Regions from separate parts of the Klebsiella sp. A52 genome, predicted to be linked through region 1. Evidence: riboswitches for the same ligand, from Rfam matches in the RefSeq annotation. Region 1 holds a riboswitch; each other region holds the start of a gene.
What was found. A riboswitch is a leader RNA that binds a small molecule or an ion and turns the genes downstream of it on or off. The one in region 1 is predicted to bind thiamine pyrophosphate.
Positions count from the first base shown of each region.

Region 2: linked by a shared signal. The riboswitch ahead of thiC (phosphomethylpyrimidine synthase ThiC) and the one ahead of thiB (thiamine ABC transporter substrate binding subunit) in region 1 are both predicted to bind thiamine pyrophosphate.
Region 3: linked by a shared signal. The riboswitch ahead of tenA (thiaminase II) and the one ahead of thiB (thiamine ABC transporter substrate binding subunit) in region 1 are both predicted to bind thiamine pyrophosphate.
Region 4: linked by a shared signal. The riboswitch ahead of thiM (hydroxyethylthiazole kinase) and the one ahead of thiB (thiamine ABC transporter substrate binding subunit) in region 1 are both predicted to bind thiamine pyrophosphate.

Region 1 is NZ_CP074437.1:481,164-486,909, reverse strand. Features, by position in the region: gene thiP (thiamine/thiamine pyrophosphate ABC transporter permease ThiP) at 1-1,332, opposite strand, end outside; gene thiB (thiamine ABC transporter substrate binding subunit) at 1,308-2,291, opposite strand; TPP riboswitch at 2,323-2,542, opposite strand; gene sgrR (HTH-type transcriptional regulator SgrR) at 2,580-4,235, opposite strand; gene sgrT (glucose uptake inhibitor SgrT) at 4,323-4,475, shown strand; gene KGA69_RS02230 (sugar efflux transporter) at 4,639-5,746, shown strand, end outside.
Region 2 is NZ_CP074437.1:1,076,698-1,082,443, forward strand. Features, by position in the region: gene KGA69_RS04995 (YjaG family protein) at 99-689, opposite strand; gene nfi (deoxyribonuclease V) at 732-1,403, opposite strand; gene hemE (uroporphyrinogen decarboxylase) at 1,416-2,480, opposite strand; gene nudC (NAD(+) diphosphatase) at 2,521-3,294, opposite strand; gene KGA69_RS05015 (Rsd/AlgQ family anti-sigma factor) at 3,385-3,882, shown strand; TPP riboswitch at 3,935-4,059, shown strand; gene thiC (phosphomethylpyrimidine synthase ThiC) at 4,149-5,746, shown strand, end outside.
Region 3 is NZ_CP074437.1:3,815,171-3,820,916, forward strand. Features, by position in the region: gene KGA69_RS17965 (ABC transporter permease) at 1-526, opposite strand, end outside; gene KGA69_RS17970 (ABC transporter ATP-binding protein) at 523-1,248, opposite strand; gene tenA (thiaminase II) at 1,245-1,940, opposite strand; TPP riboswitch at 2,008-2,111, opposite strand; gene KGA69_RS17980 (BamA/TamA family outer membrane protein) at 2,369-3,493, shown strand; gene KGA69_RS17985 (hypothetical protein) at 3,509-4,462, shown strand; gene KGA69_RS17990 (DUF4056 domain-containing protein) at 4,529-5,635, shown strand; gene KGA69_RS17995 (hypothetical protein) at 5,701-5,746, shown strand, end outside.
Region 4 is NZ_CP074437.1:3,039,479-3,045,224, reverse strand. Features, by position in the region: gene KGA69_RS14410 (RbtT/DalT/CsbX family MFS transporter) at 1-388, shown strand, start outside; gene fbaB (class I fructose-bisphosphate aldolase) at 451-1,503, opposite strand; gene thiD (bifunctional hydroxymethylpyrimidine kinase/phosphomethylpyrimidine kinase) at 1,652-2,452, opposite strand; gene thiM (hydroxyethylthiazole kinase) at 2,449-3,222, opposite strand; TPP riboswitch at 3,257-3,353, opposite strand; gene KGA69_RS14390 (DUF1493 family protein) at 3,457-3,774, opposite strand; gene KGA69_RS14385 (STM2901 family protein) at 3,774-4,235, opposite strand; gene KGA69_RS14380 (hypothetical protein) at 4,543-4,968, shown strand; gene KGA69_RS14375 (alkyl/aryl-sulfatase) at 5,253-5,746, shown strand, end outside.

The DNA of each region.
Region 1 (5,746 bases):
TAGCCCCAACGACTGACACAAAGCGCCGTAGCGGGCGGCAATATCGCGCATCGGGTTTTCCAGCACCTTCAGGGCATAGGGGATTGCCATCAGCGCGTTGGTAAAGATGACGATGCCGTCGGCGGATTCCGGCAGGCCGACGCTGTTATTGAGCAGCAGGAAAAATCCGGTTGCCAGCACAATCCCCGGCATGGCGAGGATGAGCATGCCGCTGAGCTCCAGCGTCTGCCCGGCCAGCGGCAGATTGCGGGCCCGCAGTTCGCGGCTGCTCCATAGCAGCATCATGGTCAGGATAACGCTAAGCAGACCGGCGGCGAGGGCGATACGCAGCGAGGTCCACAGCGCCTGCCATAGCGCGGCTTGGCCGAGCACCTTCGGCAGATTGACGTTGAGGCCATCGACGATTACCGCTAACAGCGGCGGCAGCAACAACAATAGAGCAAGCGCGATCAGCGCGCAATCGCACAGGCGGCTATGCAGACGGTCATCGGGGTCGCGCCAGCCCTGCAGTTGGTTGGCGCCGATCGCCACGGCTTTGCTCAGGCGCTGGCTCAGCAGCACCAGCCCAAGACAGCAGACCATTTGAATAATCGCTAATAGCGCCGCCCGCGCCGGGTCGTAATCAAAGCTTAGCGCCTGATAGATAGCCAGCTCAATGGTGGTGGCCCGCGGCCCGCCGCCAAGTGACAGCACGGTGGCGAAGCTTGCGAAGCACAACATAAAAATCAGCGTAGCCACCGGCAGGATCTGCCGACGCAGCCACGGCCATTCCACAAGGCGGAAGAAGACGAAACCGCGCATGCCGAGCTGTGCGGCGATCTGCCGCTGTTCGCCGGGAATGTTTTCCAGCGCCTGCAGCAGCAGGCGGGTCGCCATCGGCATATTAAAAAACACATGGGCCAACAGGATGCCCTGTAAGCCGTATGGTGAGAAATCCCATTGCCAGCCGAGGGCGTGGAACAGCGCGGCGAGCCACCCCTGGCGGCCATAGACGCTGAGGATGCCGAACACCGCCACCAGAACCGGCAGGATCAACGTCATCGCGCACAGGCGCAGCAGCAGCGTGCGCCCCGGAAAGCGGCGGCGATACAGGGCGCGGGCAAGGAATATCGCCGGCACCACCGAAAATAGCGCCGACAAAAAAGCCTGCCAGAAAGAGAAACGAACGACGTGCCAGAGATAGCTATCGCTGAGGATCGTCTGCCAGGGGGCCTGCGGCGCTTCCAGCCACAGCGCCAGAAACGCCGCCAGCGCCACGATGACCAGTAAGCAGGCCGCCGCGGCGCCGGGGATCAGCCAGCCGAAACTTAGCGGCTGACGGCGCGTTGCCATGAACCGATCCAGTTTTGACGTTCAGCGGCGACCTGCTGCGGGGTGAACTGCAGCGTGGTTTGCGGTTTGGTTAGCTTATTGAAGTCGGCCGGCAGCGCGACCTGAGTTACCGGGTACATCCAGTTGCCGGTGGGGATCGCGTTCTGGAAGCCAGGCGAGACCATAAATTTCAGGAACTTCTCCGCCAGTTCCGGCTGCTTGCTGGCGGCGGTACGCGCGGCGACTTCAACCTGCAGATAGTGGCCTTCGGTAAAGTCCGCCGCCGCATAATTATCTTTTTTCTCTTCGATGAGGTGATAAGCCGGCGAGGTGGTATAGCTCAACACCAGGTCGCTTTCGCCTTTCAGGAACAGGCCGTAGGCTTCGCTCCAGCCCTTGGTGACGGTGACGGTTTTGGCCGCCAGCTTCTGCCAGGCTTCCGGCGCCTTATCGCCATACACCTTTTGCATCCACAGCAGCAGGCCGAGCCCCGGCGTACTGGTGCGCGGGTCTTCATAAATCACGCGCCATTTCTGCGGGCTCTCGACCAGCTCTTTCAGGCTTTTCGGCGGGTTTTTCAGCTTGTTTTTGTCATACACGAAGGCGAAGTAGCCGTAGTCGTAAGGCACGAAAGTATCGTTATCCCAGCCGCCGGGTACGGTGACTGCGCTGGCCGGCACGCCGCTTTTGGCAAACAGTTTGCTCTGCGCCGCCGCTGCCAGCAAATTGTTATCAAGGCCAAGCACGACATCGGCTTTGCTGTTTTTGCCTTCCATTCGCAGCCGGTTAAGCAGCGAGACGCCATCTTCGAGGGCGACATATTTCAGTTCGCAGCCGCAATCGGCCTCAAATGCCTTTTTAACCGCCGGGCCAGGACCCCAGTCGGCAGAGAATGAATCGTAGGTGTATACGGTCAGGACCGGTTTAGCAAAGACCGGGGCGGCGACCAGCGCCAGCAGGGGAAGCAGTTTTTTCAACACTTTGCACCTCAGTATATGGGGAGGCAAAGGATTTTGAGTAGGCCTCAAATCCCTTCGCCGGCGTTATCCGGATCAGGTTCGACGGGTATTTTCTCAGCCCATACGCTTCATCCTTCAAGCCGCATCTGCGTTAGCTCCGCGCGTTCACCCCAGTCACATAGTTATCTATGCTCCAGGGGATTCACCCGCTTGCTGCCTTGATGCAACTTGAATGATATTGCGTATGTTTATTAGCACCCCGTTGAGAACGGCGATAGTGTAATGATTTTGTTAGTTGACGCAAAGCATTCAGGGCTCCGGCGGGGCGAACCACGCCGATTTAAAGTCAAACCAGCCGAGAGTGTTCATGCGCACGCCGCGCATGCTGCGCTGGCCCTGAAGCATTAGCCAGTGGTGGATCAGCGGGACAATATGCTGTTTCTCCAGCAGTTGCTGGCTCCAGGTCGCCGGGTTGAACTCGCCTGCGCGCCAGCGGTTGGCGTCTGCCTCCCAGTCGATGGGAATACAGTGATGTATGAGCGGCACTTCATATAAATAGGCGAACAGGGAGAAATCTATTGGCAGCGTAAAGTTGACGCTGTTTAGCCAGATATCGCTCACCGTTTCGCCGCGATGCCAGTCATCGTACTCCAGCTCCTGAATGTTCAGCTTTACCTGATGTTCCGCCAGCAGCGCCCGCATGATCCCGCCAATGACCCGATGTTCCACGTGATCGCGATAGTAGGTGAGGGTAACTGACTCGAGGCCGACTGGTTTTTCACAGGCATGGCTGCGGGCGTGGTGCCAGCGCGGCAGCAGACCGTAGGCCGGAAACCAGTTGCCTTGATAGTGTTCGCCGGCGTGATACAGCAGGTTGGCGGGCTGGAACAGATAACTTAACCAGCGGCGCACGTCATCATTGCCGCCCAGCGGGCTGCGGCTATCAAAGAGCAGGTAATAGCACCCCTCTTCCAGGCGGCTCTCTACGGCTTTTTCGCTTTCGGTATTGCCCTGCAGGGTTAAACCGCCGTTGGGTTCTTCGCTAATTTCCGGCAGCACCCAGACGTTAACCTCATCGATTAGCGCCCGGTAGCCGAAATATTCTTCGAAGGCATGGATTTTCAACTGATTTTGATTATTGCGCGCGACCGCGTAAGGGCCGGTACCGACGGGGAGACTGGAAAAATTATCCATCGTGCGCCATTCCTGCGGCAGCACCATTGCCGGGACCTGCCCTAACAGCCAGGGCAGCCAGCGGTCCGGCTGGCTGAGGTGAATATCCAGCGTCCAGGCGGTCGGCGAGACGATGCGCTCAATATGGGAAAATAGCGGCAGTTCGCTGCTGCGCTGTAGCGAAGAGATAACGTCGGCCATCTCCAGCTCGCGGCCATGATGGAAATGAATGCCGGGACGCAGGAAAAAGCGCCAGTGATTAGGCGAAATTTGTTGCCAGTGGTGGGCAATATCGGCCTCCAGTTCCCCATTTTCCTCATTTACCCGCGTCAAAGCGCTAAAAATTTGCCGCGCGATGTGGGTCTCCGAACGGCGCAACGCGCTGCCGGGCAGCAGATTCTTCATCGGCCGATAGTAGAGCACGCGCAGGATGTGGCGCCCCTGGCGGAAGCTGCGTCCCAGATGGGAGATCAACATTTGCCTGACCGCCGTTTTATCACCTACCAGTTGTACCAGCTGATCGATGCGATCCTGCTCCAGCAGATCTTCGGCGCGCTGCTGCTGTAGCGCCAGACCGGTATAAAGGAAGGTCAACCTGGAGCGCTTGCCACGCCCGGCTTCGGATTCCCAGGCAAGCCAGCCGCGCGCTTCCATCAGATTGAGCAAGGTGCGCATATGGCGGCGCGAACAACTGAGCATTTCCGCCAGTTCGTTGAGGGTGGTCTGTTGCGACCTGCCATCGCAGCATTGCCACAGGCGGATGAACTGTTGTTGCAGACGGCTGGAAGGCATAAAAGAGGAACTCCTGACGAAAACTCAGCAATTTATGAGTTCCTATATTAAGCCAATAATGAACCTCGATGAAGTAAGGAGATGAATATGACGAGGTCAACCACTAAGCAGTTCTATCAACGGTACTTTTCTGCGACGCAGGGCGCGTCCTGGCTGGCCCGCCAGTTAGCAGGAAGGCAGCAGAAAATGCTGGAGGAATTGATGCAGTGGGGAGTTACGTCGCCGACCTCCGATCGTTGACTTGCCGACATCATGTGTGACTGAGTATTGGTGTTATACTCGCCGTCTTTCAGGCTGCAAGCGCATTGGCTGCAACTCGAAATCCACAGAGTATAGAATCACCCGCCAGCAGATTGCTTCTGCTGGCTTTTTTCGTTTACTTCGCGTGTGTTAAGGATATTTCATGCTGTGGTTGATGACGATGGGGCGACGGTTAAACGGCGTCTACGCCGCCTTTATGCTGGTGGCTTTTATGATGGGCGTGGCCGGGGCGCTGCAGGCGCCGACGCTCAGTCTATTTCTTAGTCGTGAAGTCGGCGCGCAGCCGTTCTGGGTCGGCCTGTTTTATACGGTGAATGCGATTGCCGGTATCCTGGTGAGCCTGGCGCTGGCCAAACGATCCGATAGCCGCGGCGATCGTCGGCGGTTAATTATGTTCTGCTGCCTGATGGCGGTGGGTAACGCGCTGCTGTTCGCTTTCAACCGCCATTATCTGACGCTTATCACCTGTGGCGTGATGCTGGCGTCGGTCGCCAATGCGGCAATGCCGCAGCTGTTTGCTCTTGCCCGCGAATACGCTGATAGCTCTGCTCGCGAAGTGGTGATGTTCAGCTCGGTGATGCGCGCCCAGCTGTCGCTGGCGTGGGTCATTGGCCCGCCGCTGGCTTTTATGCTGGCGTTGAATTATGGCTTTACGACCATGTTTTCCATCGCCGCCGGGATTTTTGTCATCAGCCTGGCGCTGATTGCCTTTAAGCTGCCTTCGGTGGCGCGAGTGACGCAACTGCAGGAAGGCAGCAGCCTGCCGGAACTGGAAGGCGGCTGGCGCGATAAAAACGTCCGCATGCTATTTATCGCCTCAACGCTGATGTGGACCTGCAACACCATGTATATCATCGATATGCCGTTGTGGATCAGTAGCGATCTTGGCCTGCCGGATAGCCTGGCGGGGATACTGATGGGCACGGCCGCCGGTCTTGAAATTCCGGCGATGATCCTGGCCGGCTACTACGTTAAGCGTTGGGGTAAACGCAAAATGATGGTGGCGGCAGTCGCCGCCGGCGTGTTGTTCTATGTGGGGCTGATTATGTTCCATGGCCGCACGGCGCTGCTGGCGCTGCAGCTATTCAACGCCATCTTTATTGGTATCATCGCGGGGATCGGCATGTTGTGGTTCCAGGACCTGATGCCGGGGCGCGCCGGGGCGGCGACCACGCTGTTTACCAACAGTATCTCCACCGGGGTTATTCTGGCCGGGGTGATTCAGGGGGCGCTGTCGCAAAGCTATGGTC
Region 2 (5,746 bases), 600 kb from region 1:
TAGCCACTTTTTTTCGCCCCCCAAATGTAGACCAGACAGGGGGCGGAATGGAAGTCTTCAGACGCTACAATTCAGGCGGTAAATCACGTTTTCTGGTCTCATTGCTGAAAATTTATACCAATATTGCTCTCACCGGCCTCTCGCAGGTCTGCGCGCAGCCCTTTAATCAGTTCAATGTCGCGTTCTTCGCAGTCGGCCAACAGGCGGAAAATCTCCCACTGAATGTCCCATTCTTGTTCTACCGCCGGGTTAGCTTTGAGCTCTTCATCGGTCATTTCGCGACCTTCCTGGGTCATTTCCAGCATCGCGACGGTAGTAATGGAAGTCTTACTGACCTCGATAGCATGTTCCAGCGTTTCACCGCTCAGGCGTGAGTGGATTAATTCGCTCAGCGCGACGCAGGCATCGATAGCCGGATAGACGCCGTACATGTCGTAGTCATCTGCGGACGGAATCGCCTCTTCCAGCTTTTCCAGCTGACTATCGAAATTCACCTTCGCATCTTTTACCGTCAGCGTTTCCCAGATCAGGTCAAGGATACGACGATATAACTGGCCGTCGCCAAACTCGGTTTGCTTGCAGAACATGGCGTAGTTGGGGTACATACGCTCGCACAGGCAGGCCATAAAGGTGACGTGCTGCCAGCTCTCCAGTTTCTCCAGGCGCAGATGAATCGGGTTTTGTAACATGATGAATTCTCGAAGTCAGAAATTAGGCGCAGTGTACCTGAATCAGCCGTGATTTGCTTGCCAACGCACAAAGGAAGGCCGACGGGATGCCACGGCATCGGCCCAACGCGTGGGTTCGGGTAGCCGGTAGCCCTGCATGCAGCGTTCCACCCACATTAACGCGCTATCCATCCCTACGCGGTGGCCGGTACTGATAAACAGTGGGTTGCAGCGTGCTTTGCTGCGCCAGACCCAGGCCAGCTGATCGCCCTTGTCGATTAATGGCGCCAGCGCGCCGGGCTCGGCGCCGAGCGGTTCAAACTTCCCGCATAAGCGTTTTTTCGCTACGCCAATCGTTGGCACATCAACCATCAGGCCAAAATGGCTGGCGACGCCAAGCCGCCGGGGATGTGAAATACCGTGGCCGTCGACGAACAACAGATCGGGCTTTTGCGATAGCTGTTGCCACGCCGCCAGCAGCGCGGGGGTCTCGCGAAAGGAGAGAAAGCCGGGGATGTACGGCATCGTGGTGGCGACGCGCGCCACCTGATACTCCACCAGCTCAAGGCCCGGATAAGTTAGCAGCACCATCGCAGCGCGGGTAATGTCCCCTTCCTGCTCAAACCCCACATCGGCGCCGCCGATCAGCACCGGCGGGTCGCGATCCAATCGGTCCGCACGTTCTACCGACGCGGCTAAAGATTGCTGTTGGGTTCGTAGCGCAGCTAAATCCATCATGCTTATCTCCTATTGGTGATATTGCGCGGAGAGACGATGCACCGCCTCAACAAAGACTCCTGCATGCTGTGGGTCGACGTCCTGATGGATGCCGTGACCAAGGTTAAAGACATGGCCTTCGCCCTGGCCGAAGCCGGCGAGAATGTTCGCCACTTCGTCTTCAATACGGGCGGCAGGCGCATAAAGCATCGACGGGTCCATATTGCCCTGCAGCGCCACTTTGTGACCTACGCGACGGCGAGCGTCGGCAATATCGGTAGTCCAGTCGAGACCCAGCGCATCGCAGCCGGTCTCCGCCATCGCTTCCAGCCATTGTCCGCCGCCTTTGGTGAACAGCGTCACCGGTACGCGACGACCTTCGTTTTCCCGCAGCAGGCCATCGACGATTTTATGCATGTAGTAGAGCGAGAACTGCTGATAGTCGCGGCCGGTCAACACGCCGCCCCAGGTGTCGAAAATCATCACCGACTGCGCGCCCGCTTTGATCTGCGCGTTCAGATACAGGGTGACGCTTTTCGCCAGCTTGTCCAGCAGCGCGTGCAGCGCCTGCGGTTCGGCGTACATCATCTTTTTGATGACGGTAAAGGCTTTGCTGCTGCCGCCTTCAACCATGTAGGTCGCCAGCGTCCATGGGCTGCCGGAAAAACCAATCAGCGGCACTTCGCCTTTCAGTTCACGGCGAATGGTGCGCACGGCGTTCATCACGTAGCCTAATTCTTGTTCCGGGTCCGGCACCGGCAGTTTGTCGACGTCGGCTTTGCATTTCACCGGCGAGGTGAAGCGCGGGCCTTCGCCAGCTTCAAAGTACAGCCCCAGCCCCATCGCATCCGGAATCGTCAGGATGTCCGAAAAGAGGATCGCCGCATCCAGCGGGTAACGGCGCAGCGGCTGTAGCGTTACTTCGCAGGCCAGCTCGGCATTTTTACACAGCGACATGAAATCGCCCGCTTGCGCGCGGGTGGCTTTGTATTCCGGGAGATAGCGGCCCGCCTGGCGCATCATCCACACCGGGGTGACATCAACCGGCTGGCGCAGCAGCGCGCGCAGGTAACGATCGTTTTTCAGTTCGGTCATTTTTACATTCCTTTAGCGTTGATGCGCCCAGTGTAACATGTCACTCGTACTCTGCCCGACACATCGCCACCGTATCTTCGATCAGGCGTCGCGCCACCGTGCCCGGCGGCGGCAGTAGCGGCAAATCGTCATAGCGATACCACTCTGCGCTCAGCAACTCTTTCTTATCCACGACAATATCGCCGCTATCGTATTCAGCCATAAAGGCGGTCATCAATGATTGCGGGAAGGGCCACGGTTGGGAGGTCACATAGCGCAGGTTTTTCACCTTAATGCCGCTCTCTTCCATCACTTCGCGGGCGACCGCCTGCTCAAGGGTTTCACCCACTTCGACAAACCCGGCCAACACCGTATGGACACCATTACGATGGCGGGTATGCTGCGCCAGCAGAATTGAATCGTCGCGACGAATGGCGACGATAATGCAGGGGGCAATTTGCGGATAATAGCGCTCGCGGCAGTGGCCGCACAGCATCGCCCACTCGGTTTTACTGACATGCATCGGGTGGCCGCAGTAGCCGCAGAATTTATGCGATCGATAAAACTCGGCCAACTGGATCCCGCGCCCTGCTAACTGGAAAAGCCCAGGATCCTGATCCAATACCTGGCGCAGCGATCCCATATCACGCCGACGATCCTGACGCACCAGCCACACCGCTTCGCCTTGCCACTCGCCGAGATGTAGCGCGCGTTCACCGACAAGATCAAAATTTACCGCTTCGCCATGTGGTAATTCCCCTGCGGGAAGCCATAATTTTTGTTCGTGACTGACGATCCACCAGCCGCGATCTAATTTTTCAATAATACGATCCATATCTATTGCGCTACCTTCGTTTTACTGGCACTTTTAACATTATATTTACATTTGCTGAGCAACGTTATTTTTAATCTTGCGGAGTCAATCATGTTAAACCAGCTGGAAAACCTGACGGAACGTGTTGGAGGCAATAACAAACTGGTCGATCGCTGGCTGCTTGTGCGTAAGCATTTGCTCGTGGCTTACTACAACCTGGTTGGCCTGAAACCCGGCAAAGAGTCCTTTATGCGGCTTAATGAAAAGGCGCTGGATGACTTTTGCCAAAGCCTGGTGGATTACCTCTCATCCGGTCATTTTAATATTTATGAACGTATTATCGGAGAAATGGAAGGGAGTACCCCTCTTTTAGCCGCTACCAAAATCTACCCGCAGCTGGAAGCCAATACCCAGCAGATGATGGACTACTACGATACCTGCCTCGAAAACGCCATCGATCATGATAACTATCTCGAATTTCAGCAGGCGCTGTCGGATATCGGCGAGTCGCTGGAGGCACGCTTCGCGCTTGAGGACAAGCTGCTGGCGCTGGTCGTCGCTCACGATCGGAAAGACAGCGTTGGCGACAATATCGCGCCGACCGCTTGAGTTGTGAACCGTTAACGAGTAATTTACATACATTATCCCTCTGCGGAGGGATTTCATCTTGTCGGAGTGCCTATTTTCCACACGAAAGCTGAAGTGGAAAAGGCTGAGACCGTTTATTCGGGATCCGCGGAACCTGATCAGGCTAATACCTGCGAAGGGAACAAGAGTAAACTGCTGGTCGCACCTGCCCGTTACGGGTTGGTCGCATCTGTTACTCCATCCGTCGTCTGACAAGCCATCTCCTTTTTTTGTAACTGGAATGCGCTATGTCTACTACCAAACTGACCCGCCGGGAACAACGCGAACACGCGCAGCGATTCATCGATACGCTGGAAGGCACCGCTTTTCCCAATTCGCGCCGCATTTACATTCAAGGCTCACAGGCTGATATCCGCGTCCCGATGCGTGAAATCCAGCTCAGCCCGACGCTCATCGGCGGTGATAACGATAACCCCCAATACGAAGCCAACGAACCAATACCGGTGTACGACACCTCCGGGCCTTACGGCGACCCGGAGATCAACATCGATGTCCGCCAGGGACTGACAAAACTACGCCAGCGGTGGATCGACGCACGTAACGACTGCGCGCCGCTCAGCGAACGCAGCTCGGCATACACTAAAGCGCGGCTGGCCGACGATGGCCTCGATGAACTGCGCTTTGGCGGCCTGCTGACGCCTAAACGCGCCGTCGCCGGCAAATGCGTGACGCAACTACACTACGCCCGCCAGGGGATCGTCACCCCGGAGATGGAATTCATCGCCATTCGCGAAAACATGGGCCGTGAGCGTATCCGCAGCGAGGTGCTGCGCCAGCAGCATGCCGGAGAAGGCTTTGGCGCCCGCCTGCCGGACAACATTACCGCCGAGTTCGTCCGCGATGAAGTCGCTGCCGGGCGAGCCATCATCCCGGCCAATATCAATCACCCGGAATCCGAACCGATGATTATCGGCCGCAACTTCCTGGTGAAAGTGAATGCCAATATCGGCAACTCGGCGGTGACCTCTTCCATCGAAGAAGAGGTCGAGAAGCTGGTCTGGTCAACCCGCTGGGGCGCCGACACGGTAATGGACCTCTCCACCGGCCGCTATATCCACGAGACCCGCGAATGGATCCTGCGCAACAGCCCGGTGCCGATTGGTACCGTCCCGATTTACCAGGCGCTGGAGAAAGTTAACGGCATTGCCGAGAACCTGACCTGGGAAGCCTTCCGCGATACCCTGCTGGAACAGGCCGAACAGGGCGTCGACTACTTCACGATTCATGCCGGGGTGCTGCTGCGCTATGTGCCGATGACCGCGAAGCGGTTGACCGGTATCGTCTCGCGCGGCGGTTCTATCATGGCCAAGTGGTGCCTGTCGCATCATCAGGAAAACTTCCTCTACCAGCACTTCCGCGAAATCTGTGAAATCTGCGCCGCCTATGACGTGTCGCTGTCCCTCGGCGATGGTCTGCGCCCCGGCTCGATTCAGGATGCCAACGACGAGGCGCAGTTCGCCGAGCTGCATACGCTGGGCGAGCTGACTAAAATCGCCTGGGAGTATGACGTTCAAGTGATGATTGAAGGCCCCGGCCACGTGCCGATGCAGATGATTCGCCGCAATATGACCGAAGAACTGGAGCACTGCCACGAAGCGCCGTTCTACACGTTGGGGCCGCTCACCACCGACATCGCGCCGGGCTATGACCATTTCACTTCCGGTATCGGCGCGGCAATGATTGGCTGGTTTGGCTGCGCCATGCTGTGCTACGTCACGCCAAAAGAACATCTCGGCTTGCCCAACAAAGAGGATGTGAAACAGGGACTCATTACCTACAAAATCGCCGCCCACGCCGCCGACCTCGCTAAAGGCCACCCCGGCGC
Region 3 (5,746 bases), 1.7 Mb from region 1:
GGCCGGAACCTAGCGCGGGTAGCGCCGCCATGAGTCGGACATGGCGCAATTGAGCGCCAAAGGAGGCGCCCATGGTGCGGGCCAGATCGAGATAGTCGCGATTGACCCGTTGCAGACCATCAAAGAAAGCCGAGGTAACGGGGAAGAAAATAACCAGCACCGCCATCATGACCTTGGCGCTCATACCAAAACCAAACCACAGCACCAGTAGCGGCGCGAGGGCGAAGACCGGAATGGCCTGGCTGGTCAGTACCAGCGGCATTACCCACCGCTGTAATCGCGGCGACATGGTCATACAAAGCGCCAGCACCATACCGAGCGCGACGCCGAGCGCCATTCCGCTGAGAATTTCGCTCAGGGTGACCAGGGTGTGGCTGGCCAGATAACTACGGTTATTCCACAGCGCTTCAGCGACCGCCGCCGGAGAAGGCAACAAAAAGGCGGGAATGCCGCTGTAGCTCGCCAACTGCCAGAGCAACAGTAGGCCACAAAATACGCTGCACCCGCGCAGTAACTTGCCCCTCATCCGTTCGCCCTCATCAATTGCTGCAGCAGCTGCGCCTGACTTGCCAACAGCGCGCCATCATCCGGATCGCGGGGCGGAACGCCACTTAAATGATGGCTATCATCAATTTCACCATCAGGCGAGAGCACCAGCAGCCGATGGCTGAGGCGGCAGGCTTCCATCGGGTCGTGGGTAATGAGCACTACGGTTCGTCCGGTCAGTAAGCGCGCGGCCAGGCTCTGAATGCGTGTGCGGGTGAGGGTATCGAGAGCGGAAAACGGTTCATCCATCAGCACAATGGGCCGATCTTCATAGAGGGTGCGCGCCAACGCCGCGCGCTGGCGCATCCCGCCGGACAGCGCGGCAGGGCGTTCATCAGCGCAGGAGGCCAGTCCTACCTGCTCAAGAAGCTCGTTGACGCGGGCGTTGTCGACCTTCTCACCGCGCAGCCTGGCGCCGAGGGCGACATTTTCCCGCACATTAAGCCACGGATAGAGCAGATCTTTTTGACCCATCCACGCCAGTCGCGTAGTGACGGGAAGGCCATCGCTGGCGATGACGGTTCCGCGGGTTGGCGCCGCCAGCCCGGCGATAATACGCAACAGGCTGGTTTTGCCCGCGCCGCTGGCGCCAAGGAGCGACACCCATTGCCCGGCGGCAATATCAAAGGCGAGATCGCGAAAGATAGTCCGTGTGCCAAAGCGCAGGCATAAATCGCGAACGTGAATGCCTGGCGCCATCACGCCTGGACCTGCCCGGCGGCATTCAGACCCATCTGCCAGAAATTGCCTTCCAGCCGGGTAGCGGTAGTAAATATGTCGCTCAGTCCGGCGAACCGTGATTCCGCGCCGCGCTGTTGCCAGAGGGTTTCCAGCAGGCCGATCGCCGCGTTGACGCCCTGAAGATAGCTCTCGTCGCCGTAGTTGCGGATCCATGAAGCATAGGGATTATCGTGCAAGTTGGTTTGTGGGTTGTGCAGCAGACCGAGCCCGATTTCCGCGTAACCCGCAACGCAGGGCAGCAGCGCCGCCAGCAGATCCAACGCGTCGCCGGCGTGGCCGATATCCAGTACGTAGCGCGTGTAGTTGACGGTTTCCATCGCTTCGCTTTGCAGGGCCATAGCGTCTTCATTCAGCCCCCATTGCTCGCAATAGCCCACATGTAGCGGTAGCTCAGCAAGGATGGCATTCATCGAGGCGGCGGCGGCGCGCATCTCCGGCAACGTGCGAAGTTTGCTGACCAGCAGGGCGTAGCTGCGAGCGAAGTGGATCAGGAACAGATAATCCTGGGTTAGATAATGACGAAAGGCTGCCTGCGGCAGCGTACCCGCGGCTAATTGCTGGAGGAAAGGGTGCGATACATAGCGTTGCCACTCGCCACCGGCCTGCTCACGCAGTCGACCGTAAAGACCTTGGGTAAAAGCGGGAATCATCATGGGACCTCCTGAAAATAAGGGGAGATCCGGGCGTGCAGAAGTGTGAACAGGTAAAAACTGAAAACTGGCGAACATGCCGACCCGTCCCTTCGCTGGCATGACCCAGATCAGGTTCAAAGGGTTCGGTTTTTACGCCATCTCAGCCCTCACGGGACACCCCTCGGTTGCGACATGTTATACGTCATTCACTTTTTGATTACAACGGCGACAAGGTAAAAAGCGTCGATAGTAGTGACATTGTCACAATTGAGTGGTTATGTGTCAGATCGATAAACAACCTTTATCAATTTGTGTGATTAACCACGCTTTTTTATCCAAAAATAAGCAAAGTAAGGAGAGGGTAAGTTGGCGAAGAACAAGGGCTTACGATATATTTTTAGCACATTCCCTTAATATCCCCTTATGAATGCGTCAGTGCTGGAGACCGCATGAAGCTGGCAGGCCTTACTCTTTTACTGATGCTTGCCCTCGCGCCTGACGCGTCTCGTGCCGCCCAATTGTTCGATCCTGAAGATGGCATGCTTGATATGAGCCAGTATCTGCAGGATAACCCCTACGGTTTTTTGCCGGTGCCGGTAATGATCACCGAGCCGGCTATCGGCTACGGCGGCGGTCTGTTTGGTTTATTTCTGCATGGTAAAGGCTCCCGCGAGGGCGATCGTTTTATTCCACCAGCGCTAACGGGGGTCGGCGGCGGCGGGACGCAAAATGGCACCTGGTTCATCGGCGCCGCGCATCGCCATACGTGGAATCACGACCGGATTCGTTACCTGGTTGGCGCGGGCTACGCCAATGTCAATCTCGATATCTATTCGGGCGATATTGCCGGTTTTAACAAAAATGTGGCGGTGCAAACCCACACCAAAGGCTATGGCGGTCTACAAAAGCTGTTATTTCGCGTGGGGGACTCGCCGGTTTTTCTTGGCGCCTCGCAATTCTATGCACATACCGATGTGACCGCGGACAATCAGGTGATTAACAAGGTGTGGCAGCGGGTGCTGGGGGAGAAAAGCACCTCTTCGGCGTTGGGCGTAGTGGCGGAATATGACACCACCGATAATTTTTTCTACCCTAAGAAAGGGTTATCGCTACAGGGCGAGTACCGTTTTTACCGCGCTCTGCTTGGCGGCGACTATCATTACAATCAGTTGTCGCTGGATGGTAAATACTTTATCCCGCTGGCGCCGACCTTAACCCTGGCGCTGGCGGCGAATTATCAGTCGCTAACTCATCATGACAAGCACCTGACGCCAATGGCCCGGCCTTACATCGAACTGCGTGGCATCTCGCGTTTTCGCTATCAGGGCGATTATGTCGCTGTCGCCCAGACACAACTGGCCTGGCAATTTGCGCCGCGCTGGATCCTGCAGGGTTTTGTCGGCGTCGGTAGCACCGCTGACGAAGCCGGGGCGTTGTGGCAGCAAAACGAAGTGGCGTGGGGCACCGGTTTTCGTTATCTGGTCGCCCGTCAGTATGGGTTATTTACCGGCGCCGATGTCGCCTTCAGCGAACACGAACAGGCGGTCTATTTTAATGTGGGTTCCGGACTGTAAAGGTACATATAAAAAATGAGATGGAAAACAACCGTCATTACGCTGCTATTAACCTCTGGCGCCGTGTGGAATGCCTGTGCGGCGGAAAGTGACGACAGTGATAGCTACTTTCCCATCTGGGGCGACGAAGCCCGCGCCCGCGGTTATTCCATTCCGCTGCCGTTTGGCGTCAATCTCAGCTATATGAATATGCGCCAGGATATTATGGTCGACAGCATCACCTTTTCCGGACTGAAACTGGGTAACCATCCAATCCCCAGCGATATGTTCGCCATTGACGCCGGACACACGCGGGAGAAGAGCAAAACTGAGAACCTGCGTCTCGATATGTGGGTATTTCCATTCCTTAATGTCTACGGAATTTTGGGCCACACCCGCGGTTCGTCGGTGTCGAATGTGTCGGTCGATGCTGACCCGACGCAATACCGCGGTCTGGATCGCATCATCGCCGGCGCGGTGCATAACCTCAACCAAAGCGGCGAATTGCAAAACATCGATTTTGTCCTTGATTTCAAAGGTACTACCTGGGGGGGCGGGTTCACGCTGGCTGGCGGCTATGAGAACTGGTTTGCCCTCGTCGATACTAACTATACCCGCACCGATTTTGATATTCTCGACGGCAGCATCTCTGCCGTGACAGTGTCACCTCGCGTGGGTTATCGATTTGATCTACAGGGAATTTCTGGCCCTTCGCATCTCAGCGTGTGGGTTGGCAGTATGTATCAGGACGTGCAGCAGGAATTTAAAGGCAATCTTGCTGATTTGCATATGCCGCCACAGCTGCAGCCATTGATTGCCGCGGTCAATAAAGACGGCGACGGCAAGTTTGATGTCAAACAGAAACTCACTTCACCGTGGAATATGCTGATCGGCGCCCAGTACGAAATCACGCGTAACTTCAATGTGCTAACCGAATTTGGCTTTAACGAGCGCAATAGTTTCTTTGTCGCTGGCGAATACCGTTTTTGACTTAACGGCGCGTAGTCATCGGCGAGTATGATGCGCGCTGTTTTTGTGTGGTGGAGAACGCTTTTGATGCGTAAGAGTTTGTGGTGGTTATGGGCAGCCGCTTTTTCGGTATTTGCCCAGGACCCGGTATTACCGACGATTCCCGTTAATCATGTCAGCCCGGTAGTGGGTGAATTGTCACCGCCGGAATCGCTGCGCCCATGCTGCGCCTTCGGGTTCGATCTGCGGGTGCGCGCCATTGGCGTGCCGATCCCGGTTTATCAGATTGGCAATGTGCTGACGCTCGATACCTTAGGTGAGCATCATTACAACGATAGCGCGCTCGGCGCGGTTAAAAATCTGATTGGCTTAAGCGATGAGCACAATGGCCTTATTTATACCCGCCGCGGCGGCTTTATTGATATTGCCCATGTGCGCGATACCGCTGATTACACCTTCTATTTATTCAGCCGAATTTATCCCACGCTCGGCCAGCCAGGACGTATCTTTTATAGCGAGGAGCTGGGCGTCCGCCGCGTCCAGTTAAATGCCTTTACGCCGCCGGCTTCATTGCCGCAGCGATATACGATTGCCGCGTGGCTTGCCGGCCATCTGGCCTTTGAAATTGCGCAATGGCATGAGATCGCCCAATGGTATGGCTTCCAATCGGTTCCGGGCTTTTCGGAAGAGATTTCCGCCTTTTCGCCGGAGGATCTCTACTCCAATCTGCTGGGCGCACGTCTGGCGATCAACGTCATATTGCAAGGGCAAGCCGGTTCGGTCGATGCCTACAACCGGGCGATGGAAGCGGCGTTAAAACAGGCGTTGGTCAAACTGCTGGTCGCGCCGCAAAGTGAGACGGAACGGATGTTTCGCGAGATTGACGGCGACTGGTGGAACAGTAAGCGCAGGGTACCGGACAAATTTTTGGTACTGAAGCGGAATTACGATCTCAGCGAAAATCGCCTGCCAACGCCGGTTCCTTTTGAACGCACGCCGCCGTATCGTCTGACGATGCCAAAGGAAGTTGCCGGGTTTACGCTCGCTGAACTGGGTCAACTGCAAATCCATCCAGGGCAGGATATGCAGTCGCTACCAGCGCCGCAAAATTTTTATTCTCCGCAGCAGTTCCAGCAGCTTGCTGATAAAGCGCAGCAGGCAGATGCCATTCAACTGCAGCGTATTGAAAAATAACTAACGATTGGTCGCTGCTGGCTATACTCAATCAAACGAATCCCCCGTTGAGGTAGCATCAGACCATGGTATTTGTCGTTCCGCGCGCGTCCTGGCTACTGCTGGCGGTGC
Region 4 (5,746 bases), 2.5 Mb from region 1:
CATCGGCATGGCGCTGTCGAGCCTGGCGTTTTACTACCTGCCGCAGCACTTCGGGCATAACTTCGCTATGGCGCTGGTGCCGGCGATTGCGCTGGGGATTTTTGTCGCGGCGTTCGTGCCGATGGCGGCGGTGTTCCCGGCGCTGGAGCCAAAGCATAAAGGGGCGGCGATTTCGGTCTACAACCTGTCTGCCGGGCTGTCGAATTTCCTCGCGCCGGCGATTGCGGTGGTGCTGCTGCCGCACTTCAGCACCATCGGCGTGGTGGTGGCCTATACCGCGCTCTATATTCTCGCCTTCTTCCTGTGCCCGTTTATTCGCGTTGAACAGCCAGGGTTTGCTACCAGCGAAGCGGCTAAACCGCTGACCGTCAGCGCAGCAAAATCATAAAAAACCCCGGAGACCGGGGTAAGTAAAAGAGTCAATCCGGGCCTCACGCCCGGATTTTTGCCTTATGCGATAGTGACTTTGCCGTCCAGATAGACGTCCTGCACCGCATTGATCAGCTTCACGCCTTCGCTCATCGATTTCTTAAACGCTTTACGACCGAGGATCAGCCCCATGCCGCCGGCGCGTTTATTGATCACCGCCGTGCGCACCGCATCGGCGAGATCGGTTTCGCCGCCCGCCGCGCCGCCGGAGTTAATCAACCCGGCACGGCCCATATAGCAGTTTGCCAGCTGATAGCGCACCAGATCGATCGGGTTATCACTGGTCAGCTTGCTGTAGACGCGATCGTCGGTATAACCGAAGTTCACCGCCTTATAGCCGCCGTTATTCTCGGCCATTTTCTGCTTCACGATATCAGCGCCGATGGTGGCGGCCAGATGGTTGGCCTGGCCGGTCAGGTCAGCGGAAACGTGGTAATCGACGCCATCTTTTTTGAATGCCGGGTTGCGCAGATAGGCCCACAGCACGGTGACCAGGCCGAGCTCGTGCGCGCGCTCGAAGGCGGCGGAGATCTCTTCAATCTGCCGACGCGACTGCTCGGAGCCAAAATAGATCGTCGCGCCAACCGCAACCGCGCCCATGTTGAACGCCTGCTCAACGCTGGCGTACAGGGTCTGGTCATACTCGGTCGGGTAGCTCAGGGTTTCGTTATGGTTGAGCTTAACGAGGAATGGAATGCGGTGCGCGTAGCGGCGCGATACCGAGGCCAGTACGCCATAGGTAGAAGCCACGCAGTTACAGCCGGCTTCGATGGCGAGTTGCACAATATTCTTCGGATCGAAGTAGAGCGGGTTGGCGGCGAATGACGCGCCCGCCGAATGCTCTACGCCCTGGTCGACCGGCAGAATGGAAAGGTACCCCGTTCCGGCCAGACGCCCGGTATTGTAGAGGGTCTGCATATTACGCAGCACCGCAGGCGGGCGGTTGTTATCCACCATCACCCGGTCGACGTAATCCGCGCCCGGTAAATAGAGTTGATCGGCTGGAATAGTCATACAACGGTGCTGTAAAAGGCTGTCGGCATCTTTGCCAAGCAACTGCGTAATATCAGTCATAGCTATCTCCCGTAAGTGCTGGCCGCAGCCAGCATGTTTTATCCCAACCCAAAAATTTTGGGCAGGTTAAGCCTGGTACCGAGTTAGCATATTTTCCAGCCGGGAGCGCATTTTTTCAGTAGATTCTGCTGTCTCGTTTCACTGCCATTTACCACCAGGCGTGGAAATGATGTACCGGGCCGATACCGTGCCCCACTTCCAGCGAATCGGCCTGCGCCAGCGCCGCCGATAGCCAACCCTTCGCTTCGGCGACGGTTTGTCCCCAATCGGCATAGCGAGGACGCAGCGCCGCCAGCGCGGCAGATAACGTACAGCCGGTACCGTGGGTATTTTTGGTCTGCACACGCGGCGCGGTAAAGCGCTGTTCGCCTTCGCGGGTGAACAGCCAGTCCGGGCTTTCGGCGTCGTCCAGATGTCCGCCCTTCATTAATACCGCCCCGCAGCCTAATGCCAACAGCGCCCTGCCCTGTTCCAGCATCTCGCGCTCGCTTTGCGCATGCGGCGCATCGAGCAGCGCCGCGGCCTCCGGCAAATTCGGGGTGATCAGTGAAACGTGCGGCAGCAGGCGCTGGCGCAGCGTCGCAATTGCCGAGTGGGATAACAGCGGATCGCCGCTTTTCGCCAGCATCACGGTATCCAGCACCACGTTGGCAATTTGATAGCGGGCAAGACGTTCCGCCACCGCTTCAACGATATCGGTTTCCGCCAGCATGCCGATTTTCGTCGTATCGATTCGCACGTCGCTAAACACCGAATCCAACTGCGCCGCCACGAAGTCCGGCTCAATGCGGTATACCGACTGCACGCCGCGGGTATTCTGCGCCACCAGCGCGGTGATCACCGAGCAGCCGTAAGCGCCGAGCGCGGAGAAGGTTTTGAGGTCGGCCTGGATCCCGGCGCCGCCGCTGGGATCGGTGCCGGCGATGGTTAAGGCGTTAATCCGCTTCATGCCGCCACCTCCGCGTATAACGCGTCGAGGAATGCCGGGATAAAACTGCCGGGACCGCCGTGTCGCGCCGCTTCACCTCCCGCCATTTTCATCAGGCCGCAGGCGGCTGCTACGTTTTGCAGCCGATCGCCGGGCATCGCGGCGCTTGCCGCCACCACCGCGGATAACGCGCAGCCGGTCCCGACCACCCGCGTCATCAGGACATCACCGCCGCTCACGGCAAGCGTGCGCTCGCCGTCGCTGATGTAATCCACCTCGCCCGTCACCGCGACCACGGTATTGAGCTTGCGCGCCAGCACCTGGGCTGCGGGTAACGCCGCGGCGGCGCTGTCGGTGGTATCGACGCCGCGCCCACCGCCGCTATTCCCCGCCAGCGCCATGATTTCCGAGGCGTTGCCGCGAATCGCCGCAGGCCGCAGTTCCAGTAGCTCGCGACAAAAATCGGTACGCAGCGTCAGCGCGCCGACGGCAACCGGATCCAGCGTCCAGGGTTTTCCCGCCTGGCGGGCGCTCTGCGCCGCCGCTCGCATCGCGTTGGCGCGCTCAGTGGTTAAGGTCCCGACATTAATCAATAGCGCATCGGCAATGGCGGCAAACTGCGCGGCTTCCGTAGGATCAATCACCATCGCCGGCGAGGCGCCAATAGCCAGCAGGACGTTAGCGGTGAAAGTCTGGACCACATCGTTGGTCATACAGTGAACAAGCGGCGAAGAGGTGCGGAAAAGCTGCTGCAGGTGCGCGATATGCGCCGGATTTAGCGGTTCATGCATGGTTTGCTCCCGCCAGATGAGGAAGCAGCGCAGACCATGCGGTCTCTGACTTCCCTACGCTGGCATTATCCAGATCAGGTGGTACGGGTATTTCTCAGCCTTCACAAAGAAGGGCACCCCGAGTCATTTGGTACAAAATGGCGACTAACGTTCCGTTAATCTCTCTTCAGGATAGTAATGCCAGCGGTAAGTCTTGTAAACGGTAAAAGCGGTATGTCTCCCGCGATATGTCCCTTAATCGTACAGCCATTCACCCGCTTTTGCGGACTCTACCAACATTTGTACTGTTAGCGGTTTAAGCGGCTTCTCTGGAGGCATGGAACCTAAAAACTCAGGTTCAAAGTAATAGATAATTTCGAAGCCATTCATTTTTACATTCCATTGTTTGAAATAGTAATCTAAAGTATCTTCTGCATCTTCCCAGATGATATTCAGCCCCCCCTTTGTTAATTCAGTATCTAACGTGACTTCTGGACGATCGCCAAAAAAACAGTATTTCTTATGGCTATGATGAGTATATATATAATCAATAATTTCTTGTTCAATGCTCATTAGAAGTATGTCCATGCAACTTTATGTTCTGGTTTAACAATCTTATTAAAATTTTCACCAGTATCAATTAGTATTGCTCTCGCATAATAAAATGCCATTGCCCACCCTATCCATGGTATGTAGCGGCCTATAACCGCGCCTAACTTATTAGTTTTCGACCAATGAAAGTCTTTCAGACCTTTACCCATAGGAGTGATCAACGAAATACCAACCGGCAAACGTACATTACTGAGTAGCTTACGAGACATTATTGAAGCAATACTCGTTCCTTTAATTGCTGTACCTGGTTTAGTTCGCGTTGGTATCCAGGGTTGTCCGGTTAAGATAGCAGTTGCGGCTGTTGCCTCAATTTCAAGATGCTGACTCATCGCATCGATGAGAATCAACAGGAATAACTCCTCTGGTTTCAGATTCCAGTATCCTTTATAGAAGTACCCACTAATTTGTTCAACAGTATCCACTTCATAATCCCTTATGATCCTTGCATAAAGCGCCATCATAATGGCTGATTGGCACACCGTCATTACTCGTCATTGTATCATCCCCGTACGCTTGCCACAGAGACGCTCTTTTCGCCGCATTGTAAACGATTACACTATTTTTTAGTTATCCGTACGGCGGTTGATGTAGATCACAATTTGCTTAATCACCCTACGACATAGTTACCACGCGTTACGAATTAAGCACGCTAACGATCCCCGGACGATCGCCGCTGTCATGAATGTTCGTCGCATGTATAAAATAATATCTACGATAAGGTCGTTAATGATGAAAGTGAAACACGTCTCGATAATACTGCTGGCACTCAGCGCAGCCATCGCGGCCGGTTGCAGTTCGCCGGCGCAGCGTATGGCCGAGTGTGAAGCCCAGGGGGTCAGTAAAGACGCCTGTTATATTGCGGAACAAAACAAACAGGCTGCGGTGAACGCCGCAGCGGAGAAGCAGGCGCTGGAAAATGCACAGGCTTTATATCCCGTGCAGAAAGCGCAATCCAGCAAAAAAGTGAAGATCTTCAATGGCATGAAGCTGGTCACAAACTCAACCGGGCTGACAGTTGATGGCAAACCCGCGGCCTTAGACGAAAGCAATGCTGACGCGAAAACCTATTCTCAGGGTTTATACGTTTTTATTGTCTACCAATCAGGAAAAATTGCCGTCATGCAGGACGGTAAATTTTTAGGCTACGCCAAATAGCGCCGCTTCCTTGTTAATTTAAAAGCGGCCTAAGAGCCGCTTTTTTCTCCCCTTCCCCGCAGTAACCGACACGTCTGACACCGCGCTAAACAAGCGACATTAATCCCATTGGATAAATCTCATTTTACCTACGAGTGAGTAGTTTTTTAACTAATGTAGTTTTTTTGTAACCATAACTTGCTCAATGTAAACAACTGGTTATAGTTCAAATAAGCGTTACAAGTTGTAACACCACGTCAGATCGGAATTAACGAGTGAATTGCCATCATGGTAAGAGGATTCCAATGAAATTGACCCCCGTAGTGAAAGGTTTAGCCATCGCCGGCTTGCTGTCATCGATCAGCTTGTCAGCATGGGCGGAAGTCGCCGCAAAAGAAGCGACCGCCGCCACCAAACAAGCCAACGACGCTCTCTATAATCAACTCCCCTTCTCAGATAACACCGATTTCACCAACGCCCATAAAGGGTTTATTGCCGCCCTGCCCACCGAGATCATTAAAGGCGAACAAGGTAACGTAGTATGGGATCCGCAGCAGTACTCCTTCATCAAAGAAGGTGAAAAAGCCCCGGACACCGTCAACCCGAGCCTGTGGCGTCAGTCTCAATTGATCAATATTAGCGGCCTGTTTGAGGTCACCGATGGCGTCTACCAGATCCGCAATCTTGATCTCTCCAATATGACCATCATCGAAGGTAAAGAAGGCATTACCGTCGTGGATCCGCTGGTGTCGGCAGAAACCGCCAAAGTGGGCATGGATCTGTATTACCAAAACCGCGG